4 regions of the Paenibacillus sp. FSL R5-0749 genome follow, and region 3 is predicted to be linked to each of the others. Evidence: a T-box and tRNA genes for the amino acid it is inferred to sense, from the RefSeq annotation. Region 3 holds a T-box; the other regions hold tRNA genes.
What was found. A T-box is a leader RNA that pairs with one kind of tRNA and senses whether it is charged. The one in region 3 lies ahead of argS (arginine--tRNA ligase), so its partner is inferred to be a tRNA-Arg.
Positions count from the first base shown of each region.

Region 1: it has a tRNA-Arg gene. The T-box ahead of argS (arginine--tRNA ligase) is inferred to sense a tRNA for this amino acid. The anticodon was not compared.
Region 2: it has a tRNA-Arg gene. The T-box ahead of argS (arginine--tRNA ligase) is inferred to sense a tRNA for this amino acid. The anticodon was not compared.
Region 4: it has a tRNA-Arg gene. The T-box ahead of argS (arginine--tRNA ligase) is inferred to sense a tRNA for this amino acid. The anticodon was not compared.

Region 1 is NZ_CP152005.1:330,504-337,943, reverse strand. It holds gene iolC (5-dehydro-2-deoxygluconokinase) at 1-773, opposite strand, end outside; gene iolE (myo-inosose-2 dehydratase) at 970-1,872, opposite strand; gene iolD (3D-(3,5/4)-trihydroxycyclohexane-1,2-dione acylhydrolase (decyclizing)) at 2,023-3,888, opposite strand; tRNA gene MKY85_RS01545 (tRNA-Gly) at 4,278-4,348, opposite strand; tRNA gene MKY85_RS01540 (tRNA-Pro) at 4,360-4,433, opposite strand; tRNA gene MKY85_RS01535 (tRNA-Leu) at 4,441-4,519, opposite strand; tRNA gene MKY85_RS01530 (tRNA-Arg) at 4,537-4,613, opposite strand; tRNA gene MKY85_RS01525 (tRNA-Gly) at 4,620-4,694, opposite strand; tRNA gene MKY85_RS01520 (tRNA-Leu) at 4,705-4,785, opposite strand; tRNA gene MKY85_RS01515 (tRNA-Lys) at 4,792-4,867, opposite strand; tRNA gene MKY85_RS01510 (tRNA-Tyr) at 4,878-4,963, opposite strand; tRNA gene MKY85_RS01505 (tRNA-Thr) at 4,973-5,048, opposite strand; tRNA gene MKY85_RS01500 (tRNA-Phe) at 5,069-5,144, opposite strand; tRNA gene MKY85_RS01495 (tRNA-Asp) at 5,273-5,350, opposite strand; tRNA gene MKY85_RS01490 (tRNA-Met) at 5,376-5,449, opposite strand; tRNA gene MKY85_RS01485 (tRNA-Val) at 5,467-5,542, opposite strand; tRNA gene MKY85_RS01480 (tRNA-Glu) at 5,665-5,736, opposite strand; tRNA gene MKY85_RS01475 (tRNA-Asn) at 5,741-5,816, opposite strand; tRNA gene MKY85_RS01470 (tRNA-Ala) at 5,818-5,893, opposite strand; tRNA gene MKY85_RS01465 (tRNA-Ile) at 5,928-6,001, opposite strand; rRNA gene rrf (5S ribosomal RNA) at 6,040-6,156, opposite strand; rRNA gene MKY85_RS01455 (23S ribosomal RNA) at 6,231-7,440, opposite strand, start outside.
Region 2 is NZ_CP152005.1:5,843,893-5,851,332, reverse strand. It holds rRNA gene MKY85_RS26215 (16S ribosomal RNA) at 1-1,160, shown strand, start outside; rRNA gene rrf (5S ribosomal RNA) at 1,260-1,376, shown strand; tRNA gene MKY85_RS26205 (tRNA-Ile) at 1,415-1,491, shown strand; tRNA gene MKY85_RS26200 (tRNA-Ala) at 1,515-1,590, shown strand; rRNA gene MKY85_RS26195 (23S ribosomal RNA) at 1,802-4,726, shown strand; rRNA gene rrf (5S ribosomal RNA) at 4,803-4,919, shown strand; tRNA gene MKY85_RS26185 (tRNA-Asn) at 5,004-5,079, shown strand; tRNA gene MKY85_RS26180 (tRNA-Thr) at 5,083-5,155, shown strand; tRNA gene MKY85_RS26175 (tRNA-Glu) at 5,166-5,237, shown strand; tRNA gene MKY85_RS26170 (tRNA-Val) at 5,245-5,320, shown strand; tRNA gene MKY85_RS26165 (tRNA-Gln) at 5,330-5,404, shown strand; tRNA gene MKY85_RS26160 (tRNA-Lys) at 5,411-5,486, shown strand; tRNA gene MKY85_RS26155 (tRNA-Leu) at 5,493-5,573, shown strand; tRNA gene MKY85_RS26150 (tRNA-Gly) at 5,584-5,658, shown strand; tRNA gene MKY85_RS26145 (tRNA-Arg) at 5,665-5,741, shown strand; tRNA gene MKY85_RS26140 (tRNA-Pro) at 5,758-5,831, shown strand; tRNA gene MKY85_RS26135 (tRNA-Gly) at 5,842-5,912, shown strand; gene MKY85_RS26130 (WGxxGxxG family protein) at 6,123-6,461, opposite strand; gene ppc (phosphoenolpyruvate carboxylase) at 7,041-7,440, shown strand, end outside.
Region 3 is NZ_CP152005.1:2,544,441-2,551,880, reverse strand. It holds gene MKY85_RS11495 (hypothetical protein) at 1-39, opposite strand, end outside; gene MKY85_RS11490 (hypothetical protein) at 139-849, opposite strand; gene MKY85_RS11485 (ATP-binding cassette domain-containing protein) at 846-1,901, opposite strand; gene argS (arginine--tRNA ligase) at 1,907-3,637, opposite strand; T-box leader at 3,702-3,994, opposite strand; gene MKY85_RS11475 (four-helix bundle copper-binding protein) at 4,177-4,512, opposite strand; gene MKY85_RS11470 (GTP-binding protein) at 4,586-5,689, opposite strand; gene MKY85_RS11465 (molybdenum cofactor biosynthesis protein B) at 5,861-6,379, shown strand; gene MKY85_RS11460 (hypothetical protein) at 6,447-7,001, opposite strand; gene MKY85_RS11455 (oxidoreductase) at 7,076-7,440, opposite strand, start outside.
Region 4 is NZ_CP152005.1:5,247,750-5,255,189, forward strand. It holds gene queA (tRNA preQ1(34) S-adenosylmethionine ribosyltransferase-isomerase QueA) at 1-222, opposite strand, end outside; gene MKY85_RS23410 (SpoIID/LytB domain-containing protein) at 230-2,314, opposite strand; gene ruvB (Holliday junction branch migration DNA helicase RuvB) at 2,436-3,446, opposite strand; gene ruvA (Holliday junction branch migration protein RuvA) at 3,502-4,116, opposite strand; gene ruvC (crossover junction endodeoxyribonuclease RuvC) at 4,113-4,616, opposite strand; gene MKY85_RS23430 (BofC C-terminal domain-containing protein) at 4,923-5,615, opposite strand; tRNA gene MKY85_RS23435 (tRNA-Pro) at 5,858-5,931, opposite strand; tRNA gene MKY85_RS23440 (tRNA-Leu) at 5,939-6,017, opposite strand; tRNA gene MKY85_RS23445 (tRNA-Arg) at 6,035-6,111, opposite strand; tRNA gene MKY85_RS23450 (tRNA-Gly) at 6,118-6,192, opposite strand; tRNA gene MKY85_RS23455 (tRNA-Asp) at 6,216-6,293, opposite strand; tRNA gene MKY85_RS23460 (tRNA-Met) at 6,321-6,394, opposite strand; tRNA gene MKY85_RS23465 (tRNA-Val) at 6,413-6,488, opposite strand; tRNA gene MKY85_RS23470 (tRNA-Glu) at 6,611-6,682, opposite strand; tRNA gene MKY85_RS23475 (tRNA-Asn) at 6,687-6,762, opposite strand; rRNA gene rrf (5S ribosomal RNA) at 6,847-6,963, opposite strand; rRNA gene MKY85_RS23485 (23S ribosomal RNA) at 7,040-7,440, opposite strand, start outside.

The DNA of each region.
Region 1 (7,440 bases), 2.2 Mb from region 3:
TGGGAAAGCCCTTCACGCGTATAAGCAATGGACCCCTCCTTACCGTGTTTAATGACAACGATCTTCGCTGAGAAATCAAACCATTTCTGTGCAGTCACCTGATCACTATGATCCGGATTATGGTCAAATGTCTCCATCATGTCGAACTCTTCGCGTGTGCCCAGGATGATATCGCATTTCTCGGCTGCAAGGTTATAATAGACCGCTGTCTCTTCGTCCGATGTCCAGGTGTATGGGCGATAGTCCAGATCAAACACAATAACGGTTCCATGTTTTTTCGCATACGTTAGTGCCTGTAATACGGCTTCACGGGATGGGCTCTGCGCGAGGGCCGTGCCTGAGATTAGCAGCACTTTAGAGTCAGCAATTAACTGTTCCTGCACCTCTTGCGCCCGTAATAACAGATCCGCTACATTGTCCCGGTACATTAAAATACTGCAATCGGTTGGGCTTTTGATCTCGGTAAAAGCAAGCCCTGTCACCGCTCCGGTGTCATCTGTGACCACGTTTGATGTGTCAATGCCGTTCTTTTCCAGATAGCTATGGATGAATCGACCCATCTGGTCATTCGCGATCTTACCGATAAAAGCCGTCTCCATACCCAGTCTAGACATGCCTATCGTAATATTGGCCGGCGATCCGCCAACATACTTCGTGAACGTCATCGTCTCTTCCATCGGGCGATTGATCTCATTGGCGTTCAAGTCGATGCACAAACGGCCAATCGCGGTGAAATCCTTCTTCCTGGATACCGGAAAGGATACGTAAGTCATTGCATGTGAGCCCCTTTCTGTGGTGGGATATTACTTGTTGCATATGGATATCTAGACTCGTTACTCATTCCATTGGTGAGGACTCGTAAACGTCTAGAATAGGTCAGGTTTATTTTCCAATTGTAACGTTATACTCTTGCTGCCTTTTTCCTTTTCACTTCATGAGTATGGTCCTCTCCCCATCGCTACTTCTGTATTAGCTGTGTTGGTATAAGGACTCCATATAGCTCAAAGATCGCTTGGCGTACTCATACGGGTTATGAATTGCAGGGTCCTGCTCTCCTTCAAGCATCGCCCAACCATCGTACCCTCGTGTGATCAGTTCGTGCAGAATTGGTGCAAAATCAATGCATCCATCCCCTGGTACGGTGAACACGCCTCTGCGAATACAACCGACAAAGTCAGACTGCTCCGCGCGTGCTTCATCCAGCACATGAGGGCGGATATCTTTCAGATGGATATAGGCAATCCGATCATAATGTTTGCGCAGCAGCTCCAGCGGATTGGCCCCGCCATAGTAGGCATGACCTGTATCATAGAGTAGATATACGAGAGAAGGGTCCGTCAACTCCATCAGTCGATCAATCTCATCCGGTTGTTCGACCACTGTGCCTCCATGATGATGGTACGTAAGCTTCAACCCGTGTTCATGGGCGATAGCTCCTGCCTCGTTCAACCCTTCAGCAAGGATATGCCATTCCGATTCGCTGAGTCTAAGCACTTCTTTTTCATGCGGAGTTCGTCTTGGATCAAAATGAAGTGACCCACCTACCTCTGCCGTACTGATCACCTTACTGCCCATAGATTGAAGAAATTCCGCATGTCTGCGATAACTGTCCAGCTCTGACTGACGATATGCCGGGTCGGAGAACAGTACGGATTTCCACTGAGAGACCAGCTTGATATTCCTTTTGCTCAATTCCTCACGCAGTATAGCGGGATCAGTTGGATATTTACGTCCCATCTCTGTACCTGTCAGCCCAAGGCGCTGAATGTCATCCAGAATCTGCGCACACGTTGTCGTATCACCATGCTCTTTCACATCTTCACCGACCCAATTGATCGGATGTATCCCAAGCTGGAATGGCAGCTTGCTCATTGCTCCACGTCTCCTTTGTCGTTCAGCATGTATGGTTCACTTGGAATGCAGTGCTCTTAGTTTCAATATATAGATAAATACGTCCACCGATTTATACCGTGAGGAGTACAAATAATGCTTTATTTTAGAAAAATGCTCTATTAAATCCGATTAAATAAGTCTTGCTTTGGCTCGGTTGGCTTGCATAGTATGATGAGCATGAACTACCTTTTCTTCGGCAGATACTTCTGGCACTCCTACATTCCACCAAGACTCGTATCCACTTGCATTGGTTCCAGGCACGACCGGAATCTCAATCAACGTACTCACCGTTTCGTTCTTCGCATCTCGAAGTGCCTGTTCCAGCTGTTCTGCTGTCTCCGCTCTATAGGATTTGGCTCCCATGCTTCGGGCATGTGCAGCAAAGTCTATTGGCATGTAATCCCCCGTTAGTCGTCCACTCTCGGATTCCCTATAACGGAACTCATTGCCGAAACCATCACTACCATGTTCCCGCTGCAAATTATGAATACACTGGAAACCATTGTTGTTGAATAATAGAACGGTCATCTTCTTCTGTTCCTGCAAGCTGGTCACAAACTCTGAATGCAACATCAGATAACTGCCATCACCGACCATGGCGTACACTTCACGATCTGGCTCGGCAAGTGCTGCTCCGAACGCACCACTCACCTCGTACCCCATGCAGGAGAATCCATACTCCATGTGATACGTCTTTGGTTCAGCCGCACGCCACAGACGATGAAGGTCTCCTGGTAGACTGCCTGCCGCACACACAATAACGGAAGATGGATCAATGGTCCGATTAACTATGCCAACTGCCGTGGTCTGTGCCAGCCCTGCTTCATGCTGTGCTCCATACAGCCGATCTACTTCTGCATTCCACTCAGTACGGAGATCAGCGATTTCGGATGCGCCATATGCACTACGGTATTGTCTTTCCTGCAATTCCTTCTGTAAAGCATGCAATCCTTCGCGTGCATCTGCCAGAATGGCTTCTCCGCCTAACTTGGCGGCGTCCATACCGTTCAGGTTGATGTTGATGAATGAAGCTTCCGGATGCTGAAAAGCAGAGCGGGACGCCGTCGTAAAATCGGAGAAACGAGTTCCGACGCCGATCACCACATCCGCTTCTCTCGCCAGCCTGTTAGCTGCCAGAGAGCCGGTAACCCCGATGGCCCCCACATTCAGTGGGTGGTCCCAAGAGACTGCGCTCTTGCCCGCCTGCGTCTCGGCGATCGGAATGCCAAATGCCTCGGCGAACTCCACGAGTTGAACGGACGCCTCAGAGTACAACACACCGCCGCCTGCAACGAGAAGCGGCTTTCTGCCACGGGCAATCTGCTCCGTTGCCCGTTCAATGGCTGCTTGTACCGGGGGGCGACGGTCCAGATAATGCACTTTGCGTGCAAAGAATGATTCCGGGTAATCGTACGCTTCTGCCTGTACGTCCTGCGGCAGTGCGAGTGTTACCGCTCCTGTCTCTGCTGGATCAGTTAGTACACGCATGGCCTGTGTAGCAGCAATCATTAACTGTTCGGGACGAACAATACGATCCCAATACTTGCTTACGGCTTTGAATGGATCAGTGGCTGAGATCGTGTAATCACTGCTCACTTCCAACTGCTGAAGTACCGGGTCCGGTTCCCGCGTAGCAAAGTTATCTCCAGGCAGCAATAAAACCGGAATCCGGTTCACCGTTGCGGTAGCTGCCGCTGTAATCATATTTAAAGCACCAGGTCCAATGGATGTTGTACATGCATAGATCTGTCTACGGTTCTTCTGCTTGGCATAGGCTACTGCCGTATGCACCATACCTTGTTCGTTCTTGCCTTGCATATACCTCAGGCTTCCCGGACTGCGCTCCAGCGCTTCTCCAATGCCTGTTACGTTGCCATGTCCAAAAATACCGATGATTCCCTTCACAAACTTGGTTTCCACCCCGTCAACCGAGATATATTGCTGATCCAGATATCGAAGCAGTGCCTGAGCCATCGTTAATCTAATTGTATTCATGAATTTGATCGCCTTCCTTTCCTTTACGGGTTAAGCGCTTAATCTAAGTTAAGTTTAAGCGCCTTACCCCTAAAGGTTAAGCGCTTAATTGATATGGTATTACAGGTTAATGATTTACGCAAGCTATTTTTGTAAGCGTTTTTATAAATGTGATACAGAAAAAATATTCAAGTGTTCGAAGATGCACTAAACCTCTTCATTGGAACACTTCAAGAATTACTAAGAACAAGTCTAAAAAAGTGGGGAATGTATTATGAGGTTGAATACATGCTCGTACATGCTAGTTGGCCATATCATCTGTAATCTTGGCATACAATCATGATCCATATGCCTATAAATGCAAAAAAAGAAAGAAATGGTGTTGACCATCTCTTTCTTTTCAATATGTAAGCGGGTGATGGGAATCGAACCCACGCTATTAGCTTGGAAGGCTAAAGTTCTACCATTGAACTACACCCGCAAATAAAAAAATCGGGATGACACGATTTGAACATGCGACCCCCTGGTCCCAAACCAGGTGCTCTACCAAGCTGAGCTACATCCCGTTATCTATACCGGCGAGAGGACTCGAACCTCCACGGTTTCCCACTCGATTTTGAGTCGAGCGCGTCTGCCATTCCGCCACGCCGGCAAAATATGAAGTTATAATGGCGCGCCCTGAGAGATTCGAACTCCCGGCCTTTTGATTCGTAGTCAAACGCTCTATCCAGCTGAGCTAAGGGCGCAAATATTGGAGCGGAAGACGGGAATCGAACCCGCGACCCTCGCCTTGGCAAGGCGATGCTCTACCGCTGAGCCACTTCCGCAAATAAAGAATGCGCGTGGAGGGACTTGAACCCCCACGTCAAAGACGCTAGATCCTAAGTCTAGTGCGTCTGCCAATTCCGCCACACGCGCATATAATGGTGAGTCATGAAGGGCTCGAACCTTCGACACCCTGATTAAAAGTCAGGTGCTCTACCAACTGAGCTAATGACTCATAGAAAAACTGGTGGAGGATGATGGATTCGAACCACCGAACCCGTACGGGAGCAGATTTACAGTCTGATGCGTTTGGCCACTTCGCTAATCCTCCAGGATTACATGGTGCCGGCGAGAGGACTTGAACCCCCAACCTACTGATTACAAGTCAGTTGCTCTACCAGTTGAGCTACACCGGCGTATTACATGGTGTGAAAAATGGTGGCTCGGGACGGAATCGAACCGCCGACACGAGGATTTTCAGTCCTCTGCTCTACCGACTGAGCTACCGAGCCTTATAAAATTAAAATGGCGGAACCGACGGGATACTCTCACTTCGTTCGAGACTGCGAAGCTTATGCTCTCGAAGTGAATGCTCCGACGAACCCAAAAACGGATTCTCATCCCTGAAGAATATATAAAATGGCGGAACCGACGGGATTCGAACCCGCGATCTCCTGCGTGACAGGCAGGCATGTTAGGCCAACTACACCACGGTTCCATAATACTTTCTCAAGGAAAGTGAATTGCGGGGGCAGGATTTGAACCTGCGGCCTTCGGGTTATGAGCCCGACGAGCTACCGGGCTGCTCCACCCCGCGTCGTTAAAAAGATAATATGGTGGAGGCTGAGGGGATCGAACCCCCGACCCTCTGCTTGTAAGGCAGATGCTCTCCCAGCTGAGCTAAGCCTCCATAATATGACCCGTAGGGGATACTCTCACTTCGTTCGAGACTGCGAAGCAGCTGCTCACGAGGCATATCCTCCGACGAACCTTTGGGATTCTCATCCCTTGTTAAAGCAATAGGTATTGCTATGACCCGTAGGGGATTCGAACCCCTGTTACCTCCGTGAAAGGGAGGTGTCTTAACCCCTTGACCAACGGGCCTTAATGGCTCCCCGAACAGGACTCGAACCTGTGACAACTCGATTAACAGTCGAGTGCTCTACCAACTGAGCTATCAGGGAATGGTGGAGCCAAGCGGGATCGAACCGCTGACCTCCTGCTTGCAAGGCAGGCGCTCTCCCAGCTGAGCTATGGCCCCATACTCTGTTGTATTTCTTGTTGTGGTCTTGCTATGGGCCCTGGTGGACTCGAACCACCGGCCTCACCCTTATCAGAGGTGCGCTCTAACCAACTGAGCTAAGGGCCCTTATCAATTTTCGAAAAAAAATACCCCAGTGGGGTTTCGCTTGGCGGCGTCCTACTCTCCCAGGACCCTGCGGTCCAAGTACCATCGGCGCTAGAGGGCTTAACGGTCGTGTTCGGGATGGGTACGTGTGGAACCCCTCCGCCATCGCCACCAAACGCATAGCTTACATTTCAGAGATCGTTCTCTGAAAACTAGATTCGAAACGAAACATGCGAATTACAACTTGCTATTGGATAAGCCCTCGACCGATTAGTACTGGTCAGCTCCATGCATTGCTGCACTTCCACCCCCAGCCTATCTACCTCGTCGTCTTCAAGGGGTCTTACATACTGGGAAATCTCATCTTGAGGGGGGCTTCACGCTTAGATGCTTTCAGCGTTTATCCCGTCCGTACATAGCTACCCAGCGGTGCTCCTGGCGGAACAACTGGTACACCAGCGGTACGTCCATCCCGGTCCTCTCGTACTAAGGACAGCTCCTCTCAAATTTCCTACGCCCACGACAGATAGGGACCGAACTGTCTCACGACGTTCTGAACCCAGCTCGCGTACCGCTTTAATGGGCGAACAGCCCAACCCTTGGGACCTACTTCAGCCCCAGGATGCGATGAGCCGACATCGAGGTGCCAAACCTCCCCGTCGATGTGGACTCTTGGGGGAGATAAGCCTGTTATCCCCAGGGTAGCTTTTATCCGTTGAGCGATGGCCCTTCCATGCGGTACCACCGGATCACTAAGCCCGACTTTCGTCCCTGCTCGACTTGTAGGTCTCGCAGTCAAGCTCCCTTATGCCTTTGCACTCTTCGAATGATTTCCAACCATTCTGAGGGAACCTTTGGGCGCCTCCGTTACTCTTTAGGAGGCGACCGCCCCAGTCAAACTGCCCACCTGACACTGTCCCCGCACCGGATTACGGTACCAGGTTAGAACCTAGATACGATCAGGGTGGTATCCCAACGTTGCCTCCACGCAAGCTGGCGCTCACGTTTCAAAGGCTCCCACCTATCCTGTACAGATCGTACCCAAATTCAATATCAAGCTGCAGTAAAGCTCCATGGGGTCTTTCCGTCTTGTCGCGGGTAACCTGCATCTTCACAGGTATTAAAATTTCACCGGATCTCTCGTTGAGACAGCGCCCAAGTCGTTACGCCATTCGTGCGGGTCAGAATTTACCTGACAAGGAATTTCGCTACCTTAGGACCGTTATAGTTACGGCCGCCGTTTACTGGGGCTTCGGTTCACAGCTTCGGATTGCTCCTAACCACTCCCCTTAACCTTCCAGCACCGGGCAGGCGTCAGCCCGTATACTTCGCCTTACGGCTTCGCACAGACCTGTGTTTTTGCTAAACAGTCGCTTGGGCCTTTTCACTGCGGCCCCCTCGTGCTATTCACACTACCGGGGCACCCCTTCTCCCGAAGTTACGGGGTCATTTTGCCGAGT
Region 2 (7,440 bases), 3.3 Mb from region 3:
AGCCTGACGGAGCAATGCCGCGTGAGTGATGAAGGTTTTCGGATCGTAAAGCTCTGTTGCCAGGGAAGAACGCTTGGGAGAGTAACTGCTCTCAAGGTGACGGTACCTGAGAAGAAAGCCCCGGCTAACTACGTGCCAGCAGCCGCGGTAATACGTAGGGGGCAAGCGTTGTCCGGAATTATTGGGCGTAAAGCGCGCGCAGGCGGTCATTTAAGTCTGGTGTTTAATCCCGGGGCTCAACCCCGGATCGCACTGGAAACTGGGTGACTTGAGTGCAGAAGAGGAGAGTGGAATTCCACGTGTAGCGGTGAAATGCGTAGATATGTGGAGGAACACCAGTGGCGAAGGCGACTCTCTGGGCTGTAACTGACGCTGAGGCGCGAAAGCGTGGGGAGCAAACAGGATTAGATACCCTGGTAGTCCACGCCGTAAACGATGAGTGCTAGGTGTTAGGGGTTTCGATACCCTTGGTGCCGAAGTTAACACATTAAGCACTCCGCCTGGGGAGTACGGTCGCAAGACTGAAACTCAAAGGAATTGACGGGGACCCGCACAAGCAGTGGAGTATGTGGTTTAATTCGAAGCAACGCGAAGAACCTTACCAGGTCTTGACATCAGCATGACCGGGCTAGAGATAGTCCTTTCCTTCGGGACATGCTAGACAGGTGGTGCATGGTTGTCGTCAGCTCGTGTCGTGAGATGTTGGGTTAAGTCCCGCAACGAGCGCAACCCTTGATCTTAGTTGCCAGCATTTCGGATGGGCACTCTAAGGTGACTGCCGGTGACAAACCGGAGGAAGGTGGGGATGACGTCAAATCATCATGCCCCTTATGACCTGGGCTACACACGTACTACAATGGCCGGTACAACGGGCTGTGAAGCCGCGAGGTGGAACGAATCCTAAAAAGCCGGTCTCAGTTCGGATTGCAGGCTGCAACTCGCCTGCATGAAGTCGGAATTGCTAGTAATCGCGGATCAGCATGCCGCGGTGAATACGTTCCCGGGTCTTGTACACACCGCCCGTCACACCACGAGAGTTTATAACACCCGAAGTCGGTGGGGTAACCGCAAGGAGCCAGCCGCCGAAGGTGGGATAGATGATTGGGGTGAAGTCGTAACAAGGTAGCCGTATCGGAAGGTGCGGCTGGATCACCTCCTTTCTATGGAGAATCGTTTCCCGCGTGGAAACATTCAAATATGCAGCTTAGCTGCAAAACACTCACTCGTTGCTCAGTTTTGAGAGCTCAAACTCTCAAACGTTTGGTGGCGATAGCGAAGGGGTTCCACACGTTCCCATCCCGAACACGACCGTTAAGCCCTTCAGCGTCAATGGTACTTGGACCGCAGGGTCCTGGGAGAGTAGAACGCCGCCAAGCGTAACCCATTCTGGGTTCAAAAAAAGTATATATAATGTGGGCCCTTAGCTCAGTTGGTTAGAGCGCACCTCTGATAAGGGTGAGGCCGGTGGTTCGAGTCCACCAGGGCCCACCATCTATACCTTTAAAACTTTATATGGGGCCATAGCTCAGCTGGGAGAGCGCCTGCCTTGCAAGCAGGAGGTCAGCGGTTCGATCCCGCTTGGCTCCACCAAAAATGTTTTACAAGTTTGTTCTTTGAAAACTAGATATCGAAACGAAAGTAAATGCGAATTAGAACATTCCTTTTTAGCTGAACTTGTGTATAACAAGTTTCAATAAAAACGGTAGTTAATTGCTGTTGCGATGGTATCGAGTGGGAGCGACTTTTGGCTTTGGACGCAGTCCAAAACAAGGGAAGCGAGCGATCGAAACCGGAGCAATTTGGTTAAGCTACTAAGAGCACACGGAGGATGCCTAGGCGCTAGGAGCCGATGAAGGACGTGGCGAACAACGAAACTGCCTCGGGGAGCTGTAAGCAAGCTTTGATCCGGGGGTGTCCGAATGGGGAAACCCAGCTGGGGTAATTTCCAGTTACTCATAACTGAATACATAGGTTATGTAGAGGCATACCAGGGGAACTGAAACATCTAAGTACCCTGAGGAAGAGAAAACAATAGTGATTCCGTCAGTAGCGGCGAGCGAACGCGGAGAAGCCCAAACCAGAGAGCTTGCTCTTTGGGGTTGTGGGACGTCTCACATGGAGTTACAAAGGAACCGGTTAAGCGAAGAGGTCTGGAAAGGCCCGCCAAAGAAGGTAAAAGCCCTGTAATTGAAAGTCTGTTCCCTCCGAGACGGATCCCGAGTAGTGCGGGGCACGTGAAACCCCGTATGAATCCGGCAGGACCATCTGCCAAGGCTAAATACTTCCTAGCGACCGATAGTGAAGCAGTACCGTGAGGGAAAGGTGAAAAGCACCCCGGAAGGGGAGTGAAATAGAACCTGAAACCGTGTGCTTACAAAAAGTCAGAGCCCGTTTTAGGGGTGATGGCGTGCCTTTTGTAGAATGAACCGGCGAGTTACGTTCCCGTGCAAGGTTAAGGTGAAGAGCCGGAGCCGCAGCGAAAGCGAGTCTGAATAGGGCGATGTAGTACGTGGACGTAGACCCGAAACCGGGTGATCTACCCCTGTCCAGGGTGAAGGTGCGGTAACACGCACTGGAGGCCCGAACCCACGCACGTTGAAAAGTGCGGGGATGAGGTGGGGGTAGCGGAGAAATTCCAATCGAACTCGGAGATAGCTGGTTCTCCCCGAAATAGCTTTAGGGCTAGCCTCGGAAAACAGAGTCGTGGAGGTAGAGCACTGATTGGGTGCGGGGCCCGCAAGGGTTACCAAGCTCAGTCAAACTCCGAATGCCATAGACTTACTTCCGGGAGTCAGACAGTGAGTGCTAAGATCCATTGTCAAAAGGGAAACAGCCCAGACCATCAGCTAAGGTCCCCAAGTGTGTGTTAAGTGGGAAAGGATGTGGAGTTGCACAGACAACCAGGATGTTGGCTTAGAAGCAGCCACCATTGAAAGAGTGCGTAATAGCTCACTGGTCGAGTGACTCTGCGCCGAAAATGTAACGGGGCTAAACACACCACCGAAGCTATGGCTTGATGCTTGCATCAGGGGTAGGGGAGCGTTGTATAAGGGTTGAAGGTGTACCGTAAGGAGCGCTGGACATTATACAAGTGAGAATGCCGGTATGAGTAACGAAAAGATCAGTGAGAATCTGATCCGCCGAAAGCCTAAGGGTTCCTGAGGAAGGCTCGTCCGCTCAGGGTAAGTCGGGACCTAAGGCGAGGCCGAAAGGCGTAGTCGAAGGACAACAGGTCGAAATTCCTGTACCACCGTAAGCCGTTATGAGCAATGGGGGGACGCAGTAGGGTAGTGACGCGGACTGATGGATGTCCGTCTAAGCAGTGAGGCTGATGTGTAGGCAAATCCGCACATCATAAGGCTGAGCTGTGATGGGGAGCGAAAATTGTAGTAGCGAAGGTCATGATCTCACACTGCCAAGAAAAGCCTCTAGCCAGGTGAAGGTGCCCGTACCGCAAACCGACACAGGTAGGCGAGAAGAGTATTCTAAGGCGCGCGGAAGAACTCTCGTTAAGGAACTCGGCAAAATGACCCCGTAACTTCGGGAGAAGGGGTGCCCCGGTAGTGTGAATAGCACGAGGGGGCCGCAGTGAAAAGGCCCAAGCGACTGTTTAGCAAAAACACAGGTCTGTGCGAAGCCGTAAGGCGAAGTATACGGGCTGACGCCTGCCCGGTGCTGGAAGGTTAAGGGGAGTGGTTAGGAGCAATCCGAAGCTGTGAACCGAAGCCCCAGTAAACGGCGGCCGTAACTATAACGGTCCTAAGGTAGCGAAATTCCTTGTCAGGTAAATTCTGACCCGCACGAATGGCGTAACGACTTGGGCGCTGTCTCAACGAGAGATCCGGTGAAATTTTAATACCTGTGAAGATGCAGGTTACCCGCGACAAGACGGAAAGACCCCATGGAGCTTTACTGCAGCTTGATATTGAATTTGGGTACGATCTGTACAGGATAGGTGGGAGCCTTTGAAGTGGGAGCGCAAGCTTCCATGGAGGCAACGTTGGGATACCACCCTGATCGTATCTAGGTTCTAACCTGGTACCGTAATCCGGTGCGGGGACAGTGTCAGGTGGGCAGTTTGACTGGGGCGGTCGCCTCCTAAAGAGTAACGGAGGCGCCCAAAGGTTCCCTCAGAATGGTTGGAAATCATTCGAAGAGTGCAAAGGCATAAGGGAGCTTGACTGCGAGACCTACAAGTCGAGCAGGGACGAAAGTCGGGCTTAGTGATCCGGTGGTACCGCATGGAAGGGCCATCGCTCAACGGATAAAAGCTACCCTGGGGATAACAGGCTTATCTCCCCCAAGAGTCCACATCGACGGGGAGGTTTGGCACCTCGATGTCGGCTCATCGCATCCTGGGGCTGAAGTAGGTCCCAAGGGTTGGGCTGTTCGCCCATTAAAGCGGTACGCGAGCTGGGTTCAGAACGTCGTGAGACAGTTCGGTCCCTATCTGTCGTGGGCGTAGGAAATTTGAGAGGAGCTGTCCTTAGTACGAGAGGACCGGGATGGACGTACCGCTGGTGTACCAGTTGTTCCGCCAGGAGCACCGCTGGGTAGCTATGTACGGACGGGATAAACGCTGAAAGCATCTAAGCGTGAAGCCCCCCTCAAGATGAGATTTCCCAGTATGTAAGACCCCTTGAAGACGACGAGGTAGATAGGCTGGGGGTGGAAGTGCAGCAATGCATGGAGCTGACCAGTACTAATCGGTCGAGGGCTTATCCAAATATGCAAGTTGTAATTCGCATGTTTCGTTTCGAATCTAGTTTTCAGAGAACGATCTCTGAAATGTAAGCTATGCGTTTGGTGGCGATGGCGGAGGGGTTCCACACGTACCCATCCCGAACACGACCGTTAAGCCCTCTAGCGCCGATGGTACTTGGACCGCAGGGTCCTGGGAGAGTAGGACGCCGCCAAGCGAACTCTTTCATCATACATAGAAAACAGGCTCTGCATGTGGACGTTGTACGATGAATTGCATTTGCCCTGCAAATGCATATTATTCCCTGATAGCTCAGTTGGTAGAGCACTCGACTGTTAATCGAGTTGTCACAGGTTCGAGCCCTGTTCGGGGAGCCATTTGCTCTCATAGCTCAGTAGGTAGAGTGCATCCATGGTAAGGATGAGGTCACCGGTTCGATCCCGGTTGAGAGCTTTGGAAATGGGGCCCGTTGGTCAAGGGGTTAAGACACCTCCCTTTCACGGAGGTAACAGGGGTTCGAATCCCCTACGGGTCATATAGATGGAGGCTTAGCTCAGCTGGGAGAGCATCTGCCTTACAAGCAGAGGGTCGGGGGTTCGATCCCCTCAGCCTCCACCATCTAATTATTGGGGATTAGCCAAGCGGTAAGGCAACGGACTTTGACTCCGTCATGCATAGGTTCAAATCCTATATCCCCAGCCATTTTATGAGTCATTAGCTCAGTTGGTAGAGCACCTGACTTTTAATCAGGGTGTCGAAGGTTCGAGCCCTTCATGACTCACCATTATATGCGCGTGTGGCGGAATTGGCAGACGCACTAGACTTAGGATCTAGCGTCTTTGACGTGGGGGTTCAAGTCCCTCCACGCGCATCCTTTATTTGCGGAAGTGGCTCAGCGGTAGAGCATCGCCTTGCCAAGGCGAGGGTCGCGGGTTCGATTCCCGTCTTCCGCTCCAATATTTGCGCCCTTAGCTCAGCTGGATAGAGCGTTTGACTACGAATCAAAAGGCCGGGAGTTCGAATCTCTCAGGGCGCGCCATTATTTTCATTAATATCGGGATGTAGCTCAGCTTGGTAGAGCACCTGGTTTGGGACCAGGGGGTCGCATGTTCAAATCGTGTCATCCCGATTGTTATTATGCGGGTGTAGTTCAATGGTAGAACTTTAGCCTTCCAAGCTAATAGCGTGGGTTCGATTCCCATCACCCGCTTACATTATTTATAAAAAACTCTCCGCATATGTGGAGGGTTTTTTATTTTTTTATGCGCGAAGAAGCAGTTATATTATTTAGCTTTACAGGTTTATTATAAAGAGCCAAAACGACCTCGGTATGCAAAATAGGGTCGCTTGGCTCTTTTGTTTACTATTTGGGAAGAAGATGCTTTTAGAGCATCAGTTATAGTACTGGGAACTGGGCCAATTAGCGCTCGTTGTGATCGGTTACTCTTCTACGCATGCCTGCTAAACCGAGGAGTCCCAGCAGACCGAGCCAGCCCCAATCCATGCCATTATCCCGATTGGTTGTTGCGGCGTTAGCACGAACACTGTTCGTACGATAGTCACCATTGTTGCGGTAGTTCCCATCCATGTTCATGTTCATGTTGGTATTTGTGCGATTCATGTAGTTGCTGTCCTGATAAGACTGGACACGTGAACCGTTGGTGTCCATTCCTTTGGTCATATGATTATCAGCAGCAGCAGGACCAGCTAAAGAGGCGACGAGAAGCACAGAAGCAATAATCGTTGTAGCTTTTTTCATTAAGTTGAGTCCTCCTTTTTTTTAGAGCTACAGATTAATCTGCCCAAGAGGACAAGAAAACTATGTAGGAATGATCTGTAAAGTTATCCCTTAATTACAGTATGTTAGGGCGAAATACATAAGAAACTTTTCTAAAAAGCAGACTGTACTATGAAGAAAATTATATTTACATCTTTAATTTATTGCGTCACTGTGGTAAAGTATACAAAAGCTTGCTTTGCCGGTCATGTTTCTTTGTATGAACCTGGTTACAAATAATGAAATTATGCAGTTTTACCTTATAAACATGTACGGTTACTCATATCTAAATTAATTGTATATTTATGAGTTTTTAGGTATAGGTATGAGACTTTAGGTTTATCTAAAGTATGTGAAAAAGGTATCATGCGACAGCATATGACCATTAATTGAAGCAGAACAAGAAAATGAATAAAAAAGCGTGTTTTTGTGCTGTAAATCGGGGATAATCCCCATTTTTTCTAGTAGAAAAATGAAGATTTTCGTACCATTTTATTGTATGATGTTATGAAGGTGTCAAATTTGCGTGTACGAATGGAACGATCAGATGGGAGGATAAGCATGACTGAAACTATGGTAACCGCCAGCAAAAGCCAATCCAACAACCTGCTTCGGCGAGACGTGCGGTTCCTGGGCAATATACTCGGAGAAGTTCTTGTCCATCAAGGCGGCACGGAGCTTCTAGATATCGTTGAGAAGATTCGGGAAACGAGCAAATCGTTGCGTGCAGAATTTCTGCCAGAACTCTATGCAGAGTTCAAAACGATGATCCAGGAATTAGACTCGGACAATCGTCATCAGGTTATTCGGGCATTCGCTATTTATTTTCAATTAGTTAATATTGCTGAACAAAACCATCGGATCCGGCGTAAACGGGATTATGAACGTTCTGCAGGGGACGCTGTGCAGCCAGGATCGATTGAGAAAGCAGTACAGGATCTTAAGGAACGTGGATTGTCTC
Region 3 (7,440 bases):
GTCCAGCATGTCACCATTCTGGATATCTGTATTTTGCATATGCGAGCGCCTCCTTCAACCGTACGATGTTATCCATTCCATGTCCCTCTATCCTAACCAAACCAAGAGCAACATTCAAGTTATCGGGAAGCGCGTCTTCTAACCCCGCAGATCTCTTCTTCCGGACAGCCACACATGGATAATCAGTAACCCCATTGCGTAGAGCACAGTCCAAAGCATAACCGAAACAAACGAGTCCATCTTTGATTCATCAAATAACATCATCTCACGAACCAGATAAAAGGCTGGTGGAAGTATGCGACCAAGCCATTCTAACGATTCAGGCAAACGTTCACTCAATGAGCCTTGGATAAACGATAGTAATAATACAATAATGAGGGCAGGCATACTGCGACTAAGCAAGGGAATGTACGATTTTTGAAAGAATACACTGATGCCTAATCCCAGCAGCGATAATCCCAGATGTCCTAACCAGGTCATCATCCACTCCTCACCTGTGGGTTGTCTTTCGAACATTCCAGCGAAAACGGGATATAGCACAGTAATTGCGGTAAGCATGAATTGCATAATCCAGGCACAGATGAGTTGACTTGTTACAACCTTACGCCTGCTTCCTGCATGAAGGACCAGTAATTGAAACTGCTTCGCAGGTTCGGTATTCATCACCATGACTCCATGCCAAGCTGCTGCCAGAAATAACAACATAGCCGTGACACTGTAACTGTCCGCAATTGGGTTGGGCTTGTAAGAATAGATCAGTAACATGGCAATGATATAAAAGATAACCGGTGCAAAATATTTTTGTGAGCGAATGTGATGCCTTAACAAATATCGGGTCAGATAGATCATTCGGCTTCTCCCCCCGCACCATCCATGGAAGAGCTTAAGTCCACAGATTCTGTGACACCTCCACGACTCGCATGTACAGCTGGATGTTGTCCTCCAAGCAGACTTTCCATATGTAATTGACTTTCCTCCTGTTGTACAGACACTACCGAACCTCCGGAAGCCAGAATCATTCGGAGGACATCATCTGTGGATTGTTGAACCACTTTCCAATCCCACAACCAAGATTTTGCGTTCCCCAAGCTCGTATCACGATCTAAAGACAACACTCCCGGTTGATGTGAAATGGATGGATCATTAGCCAGATCCTCTCCAGCAGGAGCCAGACTTTGAATACATACAACCGGTTCGCCAGCTTGCAGTATATCCTCACGATTCCAGTAGCGGAGCACACTGCCTTTCTTCAACACAATCACCTGGTCTGCCAAAAGTTCAATAAGCAAGGGTTCATGACAAGCTGTAACAATGCATGTCCCTTCATCCTTCCATTCCCCCAATAGGGATACGACTGCCTCTTGCGCTGGAATATCCAAGCCTGATAACGGTTCATCCAGCAACAAAAGACCACCCGGTCCAGCTAACAGGGCCTGAATCAAATTTACTTTTTGCAATGTGCCCTTGGACAATAGGAGTAACTTCTGATCGATCGCGGTATCAAGATATAAAAGTTCGCTAAGTTCTCTTATCCGCCCACGTAGTTCTTCGGGGCGAATGCCCCGAATCCGTCCCATCTCCCACAAGTACTCCCTAGATGTAAAGGGTACACGTGGCAGGCCATCTACTGCATATTTCTCAGAACCTTTTATTGTACGCTGAATCGATCCTGTATCAGCCAATAAGATCCCCGCCAATATACGAAGCAATGTGCTTTTGCCCGAGCCATTTCTGCCAACAATCACAGCGCATTCGCCCTGTTTTACTTCCAGATTAATTTGATCCAGTACCTGAGCATGACCTAATCGTTTGCTCACTTGTTGAAGCAATATACCTCGGACTGATGAGTCTGGTGAAGCTTGATCCGACTTCCTGAAAAGACCACGTGTACTCCATGTCACTGGGATCACATCCGTTCTGGAGCTTGCACACCAAGTAAATAAAGACTGTACGCAAGTCGTTCAGCAGTACGTTCAGCTAATGCAACCCTGAAAGGTCTTACATCAGATGACGCATCCGCAATCCGTTCGGCGTGATAGAAGCGGTTGAACGCCTGAGCGACATCTATTGTGTATTTGGCAATAACCGAAGGTTCATTCCGATGAATTGCTTTTGCCAGATACTCGGGATATTCACCGAGCAGTTTCAGCAACGCCCAAGCGGTATCTCCGATACCGGATGAAGTGGTCACTTTTTCATTCTCACCATCCGCAAGGCTGGCGTTAGTCAGATGGTTTTCATTTTCTACACGTATCGCCTCTTCTGCCTTGGCAAGCACACTTTGAATCCGAGCATGGGTATATTGCACATAAGGTCCGGTCTCTCCTTCAAAACTCACCGCATCTTCCAGTGAGAAGTCCACATCGTTTAACCGATTATTGCGCAGATCACCGAAGATAATAGCACCTACACCAACAGCCTCAGCTACCTTCTGAGGGTTCTCCAGATTCGGGTTTTTCTCTTGAATAATCTGCAAAGCACGAGCGACTGCCTCATCCAACACTTCCTGCAAGAAGACGACTTTACCGCGACGTGTAGACATTTTCCGTCCCTCAAAACGCATTAATCCAAACGGGATATGTTCACATTTCGCAGACCATTCATGCCCCATCCGGGAAAGGACCGCAAATACCTGCCGGAAATGCAGCTTCTGCTCGCCTCCGACCACGTATAACAAGCGATCTGCCTTCATCACCTCATGACGATACACCGCCGTAGCCAAATCCCGTGTAGGATAGATGGTGGTTCCGTCTTTTTTGATAATCAGGCACGGGGGCATGTTCTCGTCCTCCAGACGTACCACGAGTGCTCCATCACTCTCTTCAAGTAAACCTTTCGCCTTGAGTTCTTCAACCACCGCGCCCATCTTGTCATTGTAAAAGCTCTCCCCCAACGTATGGTCGAACTGTACATTCAGACGTTCATACATCCGGTTGAATTCCTTCATGCTGACTTCCACAAAGAACGCCCATAACCGCTGTGCTTCTTCATCCCCTTGCTCCAGCTTGCGGAACCACTCCCGTGCCTCCATCTCCAGGGAAGGATCGTTCTCTGCCTCATCGTGGAAGCGCACATACAGTTCCAGGGACGTACGGATCGGATCTGCCTGCAATGCTTCATCATTGCCCCATCTTTTGTATGCTGCAATCTGCTTGCCAAACTGGGTTCCCCAGTCCCCCAGATGATTCACACTTACAGAGGTATAACCCGCTTCGTTATACAACCGATACAGTGCTGCACCAATGACAGTAGAACGCAAATGTCCGATACCAAAGGGTTTCGCGATGTTAGGAGAAGACATATCAATCACGACACGCGAACCCTGACTAAGCTGAAGCTTACCGAATGCGGCATCTCCCAGTTCTTTTAGCAGATTCGGCGCGAGCGCCTCCCGATTAAAGCGGATATTTACATACGGCCCGGCCGGAGTCGCTTCAATTCCAGATGCCTGTAATCCCGTTGCGAGCTCAGTTGCAATGACTGCCGGTGCTTTTTTTAATGACTTCGCTAATGCAAAACAAGGGAATGCTGCATCCCCCATCTCCGCTTGTGGTGGAACCTCCAGTAATCTCATAACTTCTTCTTCAGTCAATCCCGTTAAAGGCGCAATATCGGCCGCAGCCTGCTTCATCAACATGTCAAACACTCCTTATCCATTCATTAGTGGCTGAAAATAAACACAAAAAAGCTCCCGTCTCTACATAAGAGACGAGAGCTGACTTAACAGTTCCCGCGGTACCACTCTAAGTGAACAGGTTGCTCTTCATATGCATCAACATGCATACCCGCAGAACCTGTTCCGCTCGATGCGTATAACGGTCGCAAGCCGAGTTACCCTCAGACAGATCTGGCCTATCCCCAATGGGGATACGTACATCTTTTCGGATAACCATCTCACGGGTGCGGTTCACACAGGTCATGTCATACCGGCTTCCACCTATCCCGGCTCGCTGTCATGTATGGATCTGGCTACTCTCCCGATCATTGATATTCTTCGTTTCAATTCATTCCCATCATTATACATACCACGTTTAGACTTGGCAACCTGCATTAAAAATCCCCTACAGAAAGGCAATACACATAGGCACATCGTCTCAGATGCCTGTGTTTCACTACCTTCCCTTAGGGGACCAAGGTCATTATCGGTTTTTATTATATGTTCCAGTGAAATAGTAATTATGCTACTGCTGCCATCAACCGGCAAGCTTCTGCACATCTGCGGCAAGCCTCTGCACATGCTTGGCAGTGATCGTGGTTGTGTTTGCCACACTCTGCGGCGCAAGCTTCACAAGCTTTCACACACAATTCGCATATTTCAGCAATGAAATCACTTCCACGTGTCATCGCTTGTGCAGCAAAACTGCAGATCTCCGCACATTCCCGATTCAAACGGATACAATCACGCAGCATCGCCAGATCATATTCTTTCAGACTCGATATGTAACATACGTTGCAAGCATTCATGCACTCCAGGCAAGCATCGATACATTGTTGATATTGTTGTTGTGTCATTTAAAGTTACCTCCCAGGCAAAGTTTGCTATGCTTCTTAATACCCAGTTGAGAGGAATATTGAATCATCCAACTTACTTTATCGCTTCCAATTCCAGTAATTGGTCACGAATGACAGTTTGGTCAAAATGTTCACCTATAAACACAGCAACATTAGGGACATTTCCCTGAGGTGTGATCTTCATGTAGTCCGATTCACGGTAGGCATACTGGAACCAAAAGCGGCTCGCCGTGTCACTAAATGATAAAATACCTTTTGCTCGATACACATCCCGTGGCAGTGCGGATACAAATCGTTCAAACGCCTCGCTGTTCACCGGATGACTGAAATAGTGCGTATAAACCATGACATGTTCGTGTGAGGCATGAGGAGCGGAATGCTCGTGACTGTGGTCATGAACATGGCTATAGGATGCGTCATTATTCGTAGCATCGCCTTGAACCGACTGATGTTCATGTCCATGATTGCATCCATGTGTACCACAGGTTTCCGTATGCTCATGGTGAGCCGGCTTATCTGCTTCAGAAGCTGAATCATGCACATGCACGTCTGCCCCACTGCGAAGCAACAGATCCATCTCCACCTCACATTTGACTGTAGGAATTACAGGTGCGAAGCCATTCCATTTTGCCAAAAGCTGTTCCAGGTCCTTCAGCTCCTGCGCACTCACCCGATCCGTTTTGTTCAAAAGAAGCACAGACGCGCAGCGAATCTGCTCCTGCATCAGTTTAAAGGTCTGCCCCTTCTGCTCCTGATACAGACCAGATAGATGTGCTGCATCCACAACCGTGATGAGACTTTTCAGTTCCAGTCGCATGTAGAGTGAGGTCTCCGTTACCGCATCCAGAATCTCCATTGGATTCGCCGCACCGGTTGCTTCAATAACGATCACATCAGGTGATTCCTCCTGAACGAGATCAGCAAGTTGCAATCCCAAGTCACCACGAACGGTACAACAGATGCATCCACCTAACATCTCTGTCATGGGAACGGTGGAATCCACAATCTGACCATCCAGATTGACTTCGCCTAACTCATTCATAACCACTGCGGGACGCAAACCCTGCTGTTGCCAATGTTCGATCAACTGAACAAGCAGTGTTGTTTTGCCACTTCCCAAAAAACCTGACAGTATATATACAGGTATGGATTGTTCTTTTAAAATTGTTTCATTCATGCGTATACACCTCTCTGATTGTCCTTCTTGTAACCTGATCTATCTGTATCTAGCGAGTGTACACCATCCCGCATTCGTTATGCAATCATGTTCAATTCTTCCCCAGTACATTGCCTGATGCTAACGGATGGTCTATGCTATGAGGACATGTTGATTGAAGGAGGAAGTTTCATGACTAGTTCAGTGGAACAACATCGCCAGGAAGCTCCGACCACGGTATCGTGCATGATTGTTACAGTGTCAGACACGCGCACCAAAGACACGGACACCAGTGGCCAGCTCATGCATCAGCTTCTGAATGAAGCAGGGTATCAGATTGTTGAATACATCATTACACCAGACGAAACGGAGAACATTCGAAGCATCCTGCAGGATGCAGCTGTTCGTGATGATATTGAAGCCGTGCTGCTTAGCGGCGGAACAGGAATTGCTCCCCGAGATACGACATACGAAGCGGTATCCTCATTGCTCGACAAGGAACTTCCAGGTTTCGGTGAGATCTTCCGATTTCTCAGTTACACCGAAGATATCGGTTCAGCTGCCATCCTAAGCAGAGCCGTTGCTGGTACGATTGGACGCACTGCGGTATTCTCCATGCCAGGTTCCAGAGGTGCCGTCAAATTGGCCATGGAAAAACTCATTTTGCCTGAACTACGGCATGTCATGCGTGAAATATATAAACCCGTCTGAAAGATCAGACGGGTTTTCGGGTTTATTTTCAGCTGTACGTTATAGTACGACGGGTATCTCACTCTACTTACCTTAGTTGCCCCAGCACATGTTGGAACACCTGCATAACATCCTGTTCATACTTGTCCTTTTCCCCACCCGAAGCTGTATAAACCAGTGAGACGTATCCTTTGCTGCGAATCGTTGTCCGGCCAAGTACATTCTCCAAGACAGCCTCATCACGATTCTCACTATACATTTGTTTCATGCCGGCAGCACGGGTTGCTGCATCACTGAAAATGTGGACTTTCACGATATGTCTACTACTTCCATTCAACAAGTACATATAAGAGATCCCACCATGGCCATCATCTTCAAACATATTATTCATCAGCTGAATGCTTTTTGCTTCAAAACTCTTACTGATCTCACTTACCAATTCACCGTTTAATCCGTGTCCTTGACTCTGTGCCCGCACATTCCCTTCATCTGTCGCTTCACGGGTGTAGACCTTCCGCTCCTGCTCAATGGTTGATGCCGAACATGCCACCAGGGTCCAGACACTTGTGATCAACACTCCACTTATAAGTATCGACTTCATTGTTCTTCGAACCAGACTTCGTTTTTTTCTATCAAAACACATGCCAATCCTTCCTTTCCAGCCACATGTACTGTGACCCAATCAGGTAGAATTAGCATGTCTTAGGACTTGGAAACTTATGCGGATGGCATATCTGATATTGTATTGACCACAGTCCGACCTACTGCACCACCTTGGAGTATCGTCTCAAGTGTATGCGGCAACTGGTCTAGAGAAATTTCGCAGATTCCCAGTTCCAGCGCACGCTCCGGTTTCCATTCTCCGCCGAGCAGTTCCCACAGCCGTTCCCGACGTTCCATCGGACAATATACAGAGTCTATACCAATAAGCTGGATACCACGCAATATAAACGGAAGTACCGTGGACTCAAAAGCTGTGCCTCCCGTTAACCCGGAGACCGCTGCCGCTCCTCCGTATTGAATCTGTTTTAATCGCTCCGCGAGTGCAGGTCCTCCTGTTGGATCAACAACTCCCGCCCATA
Region 4 (7,440 bases), 2.7 Mb from region 3:
GTCTTCCTTTGTACCGAACAGACGGGCTGGAAGAACACGCGTATCATTCAGAATCAATGTATCCCCAGAATCCAGAAAATCGATAATATCAGGAAACGTTTGATGATTAATCTCACCACTATCTTTGTTCAAGGTAAGCAAACGGGAAGCCGTGCGATCAAGCAACGGCGTCTGTGCTATCAATTGCTCTGGTAATTCAAAATCATATAAGTTCACATTCATTTTAGTTTCATTCCTTAACAATAGTCGCATTTTGATAATAGTGTTTCAATATTGTCTGGTAATCATACCCTTCATCTGCCATGCCTTTGGCTCCCCATTGGGACAAGCCCAACCCATGACCATTGCCCTGGCCGATGAACATGAAGTTTTGACCCTGCGTTACCGCTCTTGCTTGACCATCACCACTCATCACCACAAGAGCATTACCGGATGATGAGCCTGTACCAGAGGCAGACATTACAGCGGCACCATTTGAACCGGTTTTACTGGCTGTTTTGCCGTAAGCGCCTAATACAGTATAACTTCCGGTTCCTGCAATATCAAATAGAGTACTCGGTAATCCTCCAAGCGCAGAACGGTATGTATCAGCATATTTCACCGTCATAGCCTGGCCGTTGGCAGTGACTTCAAGTGCTCTTCCAGAAGGTCCACGCTTGGTTACTTCCAAGGTTGAGATTGAAGCAGGAACAGACGCTGTCGTTTTACCCTGAAGGGATTTAACCAACTGGGCAGACGTGAAAGGTCCTCTCACCCAAGCATAGTCGTTGGATTGAGCCACTTTTGCCAGTACAACAGCTTCATTGCCTGGATTCATTTTGGATACAGGTTCCACGGTGGACTGAATCAACGGAACAGGACGTACATTGGTGTTCTGAGCCGTTACCGTCACTTTTGCCAGACCCGCGTTGGTCTTGGTTGTTAATTCTTTGATGTTATCCTCACGAATGTACCCGCTAATGCCTGAACTGAGCAGCACATGGTACCACGTATGTAATCCTGCCTGCGCTGATGTATCCCCCGAGCTAATTACATTGGTGAACACACCTGCTCCGCCGTTCCATACCTCAGAAGGATGAGCCGTCTGACCGCCCGCATTGGAGGAGAATACAGCTTCGATGATTTTGCCACCGCTCTTAACCACTTCTCCGGCCGTTGCATCCACTGCACTGGTTACTTTATCGTTCTCCGAACCAATCCCGTTATAGGCTTGGCTGAGTGTCGTATCCACGACATTGGCAATTTTGAAACGATCTCCTTGTTGAAGCGCATAGGATCGAGCAGCTACTGCTTGAACTTTCAGAGCCTCAGCAGGCCAGGAGGAATATACCTCTGCCCCTACGACAGAGTACAGGTATTGTTCCAGTGGAACGACATTGACCAATGCCAGATCACCGCTGACGATGCTGATTTCCATATCTCCATGATACGTTCGCTGGGAACGTTCCACTACTTTGATGCCATTGCTATTCCCTTGTACCAATGCTTTGGATTCAGTACCTGCAATCGTGTAATGCGGAGCTGTTTTAAGCGCATCCGCACTTAATCCCGCATCCTGACGGATGATGAGACCTGCACTATTGTTAACAGTTGAGAGACTTATCCCTGGAATGGCCTCCACACTTTTCTTCACTGAGGATAATTCCGCATCTGTTACAGCTTCACCTACCCATACCGCATATGCTTGGCTTCCTCCACTCAGTAGGAGGACCGGATAAGCACTACTAACTCCTGCTGATAAAAGGTCCGCTTGCGTTGCCTCTGCTTCCTGAAGCGAACCATACGTTCCAGCAGACAGGCGCTTACTTCCGGTCACAGTTGGCTTTTGACCAGCCAATTGAGCTGCTGCTACCTTTTGTACCCGTGTAACAGCTTGTCCAGCCAGTGCCTCTGTTGCATAGTTACCTGTGTAGAGTTGATAGATGGCATTTCCATTCACAGACGTTGTAAACAGCAACGGCTTATCCGCGGTTGCCTGCAACAATTTGGCTGCTGCAGATGCTGCCTTGAAATCCCCTGTTTCCAACACTTTCACTCTGAATCCATCTGCACTGAAACGGACCTGTCCAGCCGGAAGACCTACATTTGCGCCACTTTCCGATTGGATACTCCATTGTCCCTTTGATTCAAGTGTAATAAGTGGTGTAGTTGATTTATACATACTGCCCAGATTCGCAAACATGGCTACACGGATTGTCTGTCCATCATTACCTGCTGCATACGCAGGCACTTGAAGACAACCTACTGTCAAAAGAGCTGCCGCCAGTACCTTCAATCGACGACTCCACTTCTTCGTTCGTATTGCTTTTCCCACATTCAGACTCCTCTCCATGCAATGCCTTCACTTTATATCGGATTAACAAACGTAAACTTCAATGTTTATGGTGAACCTTCAATTGGTAAACGTTCAAATCGTGGACTTTCACGTGGCTCGATTATTTTCCGTCTCTTGGTGGAACAGGTAGACCCAAATGATGATAGGCAAGATCTGTTACGATTCTCCCCCTTGGTGTACGCTGAATCATGCCAATCTGAAGCAGATACGGTTCGTAGACATCCTCAATCGTCTGACTTTCTTCACCGATTGTAGCAGCAATGGTATCCAAACCTACCGGGCCTCCCCGGAAGCTGTTGATCATCGATTTAAGCATCTTATGATCAATCTCATCCAGGCCACGCGGATCAATCTGAAGTCGTTGCAATGCTTCTTCCGCCAGTGTCTGCGTTATAATCCCATCACCACGCACCTGTGCAAAGTCACGTACTCGTTTAAGCAAACGGTTGGCAATCCTCGGTGTCCCACGTGAGCGCAATGCAATCTCTTGCGCAGCATCTCCCACAATCTCCACACCCAAAATCTCGGTAGAGCGCGAGACGATATAAGCCAGCTCATCAACCGTATAGAATTCCAAGCGGCTGATAACACCAAACCGATCTCGAAGTGGCGCAGACAGCAAGCCAGCGCGTGTTGTAGCCCCAATCAGAGTGAATGGCGGCAGATCCAGCCGAACGGACCGAGCACTTGGACCTTTACCAATCATTATATCCAATGCCGAATCTTCCATGGCGGGGTACATGACTTCTTCAACCGTACGATGCAAACGATGTATCTCATCAATAAACAGCACATCGCCTTCCTGCAGATTGGTTAACAATGCTGCAAGATCACCCGGGCGTTCAATGGCCGGGCCTGACGTAGTTCGTAAATTAACGCCCAATTCATTGGCAATAATATTGGCAAGTGTTGTCTTACCCAGTCCAGGTGGTCCATATAACAAAACGTGATCCAATGCCTCATTACGAAATTTGGCAGCTTCGATATATATCTTTAAATTTTCCTTCACCTGATTCTGTCCGATATATTCATTCAAATACCGGGGACGAAGACTCAACTCAACATTTTGGTCCTCCATCATCAGGTTCGCGGAAATAATCCGATCATCCATGTTCATCCCTACCTTTTTTTGCAGGCTACAGCTATATTATAATATGCAATTTGTATTATCCCGTAAACAGCATTTGCAGCGCTTTTTTCATCAACACATCAACGGAATCCGCTGTAGTAACATCCTTCTTCAATTTGAGCCATACTTTATCAAGTTCACTGTCAGTATACCCAAGTGCCTTGAGACCTTCACGTGCCTCATCCCAGGCTGAACCACTTCCCGACTCTTCCGATGGAGGAGCGAACAAACCTGTTGCATACGCTGCCGCGCCGAAACTATCCAGCTTATCCTTGAGATCCAGAATCATGCGTTGTGCAGTCTTCTTGCCGATGCCTGGCAATTTGGTCAAGAACGTTAAATTCTCTTGGTAAATCGCTGTAACCACATGTTCTGGTGTACCTCCAGCGAGTATGCCCAGCGCCACTTTGGGACCAATACCGGATACTTCAATCAGTTTGCGGAACAAACGCTGTTCATCCCGTGTCACAAATCCAAACAGCAGCATCGCATCCTCACGCACATGATGGTGAGTGTACACGGTAATTTCGCCTTCTTGCTTAGCGAACGCAAATGGATTCGGACAAAATACGCGATACCCCACACCATGAACGTCCAACACAATATAATCATTCTCTACATGAATGAACTGTCCTCTTAGAAAATCAATCATTTTCGCAATACCTCATTCAACTTGGAATTTAATGTATAAGAGTGCGCATGGCACACGGCTACAGCCAACGCATCCGCTACGTCATCCGGTTTAGGAATGACTTGAAGACGCAAGAACATTTTGACCATCTCCTGCACTTGCTTCTTCTCAGCCTTACCATACCCAACAACAGCCTGCTTGATCTGCATTGGTGTATACTCTGCAATAGGCAAACCCTTCTGTGCAGCAGCAAGTACCATGACGCCCCTAGCCTGACTGACAGACATCGCTGTTGTAACGTTCCGATTGAAAAAAAGTTTCTCCAGCGCTACTGCGTCCGGTTTGTACTTATCAATTAATTGCACCATACCTTCATATACGTGAAGCAACCGTTCCTCTTCAGGGGTATGAGCTTCCGTCTGAATACATCCATATTGTACGGGTACCACTTTACTGCCGATTTTATCCACAAAACCAAAACCAACAATCGCAATCCCCGGGTCAATTCCCAAAAAACGCAAAACCATCTCTCCCTCACAAAAGCGAACATATGTATCGTTCATTTCATTATAACAAAAGATAGACCCTGCGGCAGGAAAAACTTTGTCTAACCCATTACTCGTCTTTATTCGTGATTTTTTTCATGTTTATTCGTATTTTTATGTATTTCGGCACAAACGACAAAAAGGACATCTCTTCGATGTCCATCACCACATTCCACGTATATTGGATTTCTATCACTTAGCTTCGCGAAATACCAATGCCACTGGTCTCCAACCATCTAATTATTACTTCAGTATCTTAACGTTGTAAGTTAGCACAAAAGATTACCCGCCATTGCGGATTAAATGATGATCTTCATCCACCGCATAGTCACTAAACGTTGAGATTACGCTATCATACTCATCCTTGTCCTGAATCCGGATACCCTGCTGCAATTGCTCCAGCACCCCTTCAGGCAAAGAACTCTCCAACGTCCCCACATCCAATTGAAAAAACGTACGAATAACCTTCTCTTCTGCAGGCTTACCCTCATACAAATTAAGGTTCCCCACAGCATCTATGCTAATATACGCCTGCTGTTTGCAAAGCGGTGAAAGGTCATCTACACGTTGCTTCAAATGCAACTCATCTGATGTTCTAACGGTAGCATCCCATTCCGGATGTTGAACCAGCAGCATCTTCAACTGTGGTCTAGCCATCTTGCCCAACTGTTCTGTCTCCACTCCGCAAATGTACTGTGTTTCCAAAACCACACTCGTTAAATGATCCGGATCAGTATCAAGTTGCTCTACTAACGCCTGAATCTCCTGATCAGATCTAGTCTCCGGCGTAACAGGTCCCATCACACTAGTTGCCTCACTAAAATTAGTGGTCAGCAAACGTTCAATCGCCGATGAGATAGACAATCCGCTGTAAGCCAATATCGTAACTGCAAGCAAAGCAACCGTCATCCATACTGTTCGTTTCCACCGTCGCCAGCGTCTCTTGAATTGTTTCCTGAAGTTAAACGTGTTCACATGAACCCCTTCTATCACTTTTTAAACCTATTGTGACCTAAAGAACGAGGCTTTATGCAAAACTTGTCGTCTGAAGAGTAACCCGTATATTCATGAAGCAAGGGACCATGGGCCAATAGCTGATGGCATATTGAAAGTTATGTTAAGCACACATCGTAATCGTAATCCCTTTAATATCGCAACGTAATAAAGATAAACACAAAAAAAGTACTATCTATAAGTTAGATAGTACTTTTTCGAGATCGGGATGACACGATTTGAACATGCGACCCCCTGGTCCCAAACCAGGTGCTCTACCAAGCTGAGCTACATCCCGTTATATATACCGGCGAGAGGACTCGAACCTCCACGGTTTCCCACTCGATTTTGAGTCGAGCGCGTCTGCCATTCCGCCACGCCGGCAAATTATGAAGTTATAATGGCGCGCCCTGAGAGATTCGAACTCCCGGCCTTTTGATTCGTAGTCAAACGCTCTATCCAGCTGAGCTAAGGGCGCAAATATTGGAGCGGAAGACGGGAATCGAACCCGCGACCCTCGCCTTGGCAAGGCGATGCTCTACCGCTGAGCCACTTCCGCATACGGTATTGATAGATATAAAATGGCGGAACCGACGGGATTCGAACCCGCGATCTCCTGCGTGACAGGCAGGCATGTTAGGCCAACTACACCACGGTTCCAGATCACTTTCCATTGGGAAAGTCTAATTGCGGGGGCAGGATTTGAACCTGCGGCCTTCGGGTTATGAGCCCGACGAGCTACCGGGCTGCTCCACCCCGCGTCGTTATTAAAAATCTTATGGTGGAGGCTGAGGGGATCGAACCCCCGACCCTCTGCTTGTAAGGCAGATGCTCTCCCAGCTGAGCTAAGCCTCCATAATATGACCCGTAGGGGATACTCTCACTTCGTTCGAGACTGCGAAGCAGCTACTAACGAAGTACATCCTCCGACGAATCTTTGGGATTCTCATCCCTTGTTGAAGCAATAGGTATTGCTATGACCCGTAGGGGATTCGAACCCCTGTTACCTCCGTGAAAGGGAGGTGTCTTAACCCCTTGACCAACGGGCCTTAATGGCTCCCCGAACAGGGCTCGAACCTGTGACAACTCGATTAACAGTCGAGTGCTCTACCAACTGAGCTATCAGGGAATAATATGCATTTGCAGGGCAAATGCAATTCATCGTACAACGTCCACACGCAGAGCTTGTTTTCTATGTATGATGAAAGAGTTCGCTTGGCGGCGTCCTACTCTCCCAGGACCCTGCGGTCCAAGTACCATCGGCGCTAGAGGGCTTAACGGTCGTGTTCGGGATGGGTACGTGTGGAACCCCTCCGCCATCGCCACCAAACGCATAGCTTACATTTCAGAGTTCGTTCTCTGAAAACTAGATTCGAAACGAAACATGCGAATTATCACTTGCATATTTGGATAAGCCCTCGACCGATTAGTACTGGTCAGCTCCATGCATTGCTGCACTTCCACCCCCAGCCTATCTACCTCGTCGTCTTCAAGGGGTCTTACATACTGGGAAATCTCATCTTGAGGGGGGCTTCACGCTTAGATGCTTTCAGCGTTTATCCCGTCCGTACATAGCTACCCAGCGGTGCTCCTGGCGGAACAACTGGTACACCAGCGGTACGTCCATCCCGGTCCTCTCGTACTAAGGACAGCTCCTCTCAAATTTCCTACGCCCACGACAGATAGGGACCGAACTGTCTCACGACGTTCTGAACCCAGCTCGCGTACCGCTTTAATGGGCGAACAGCCCAACCCTTGGGACCTACTTCAGCCCCAGGATGCGATGAGCCGACATCGAGGTGCCAAA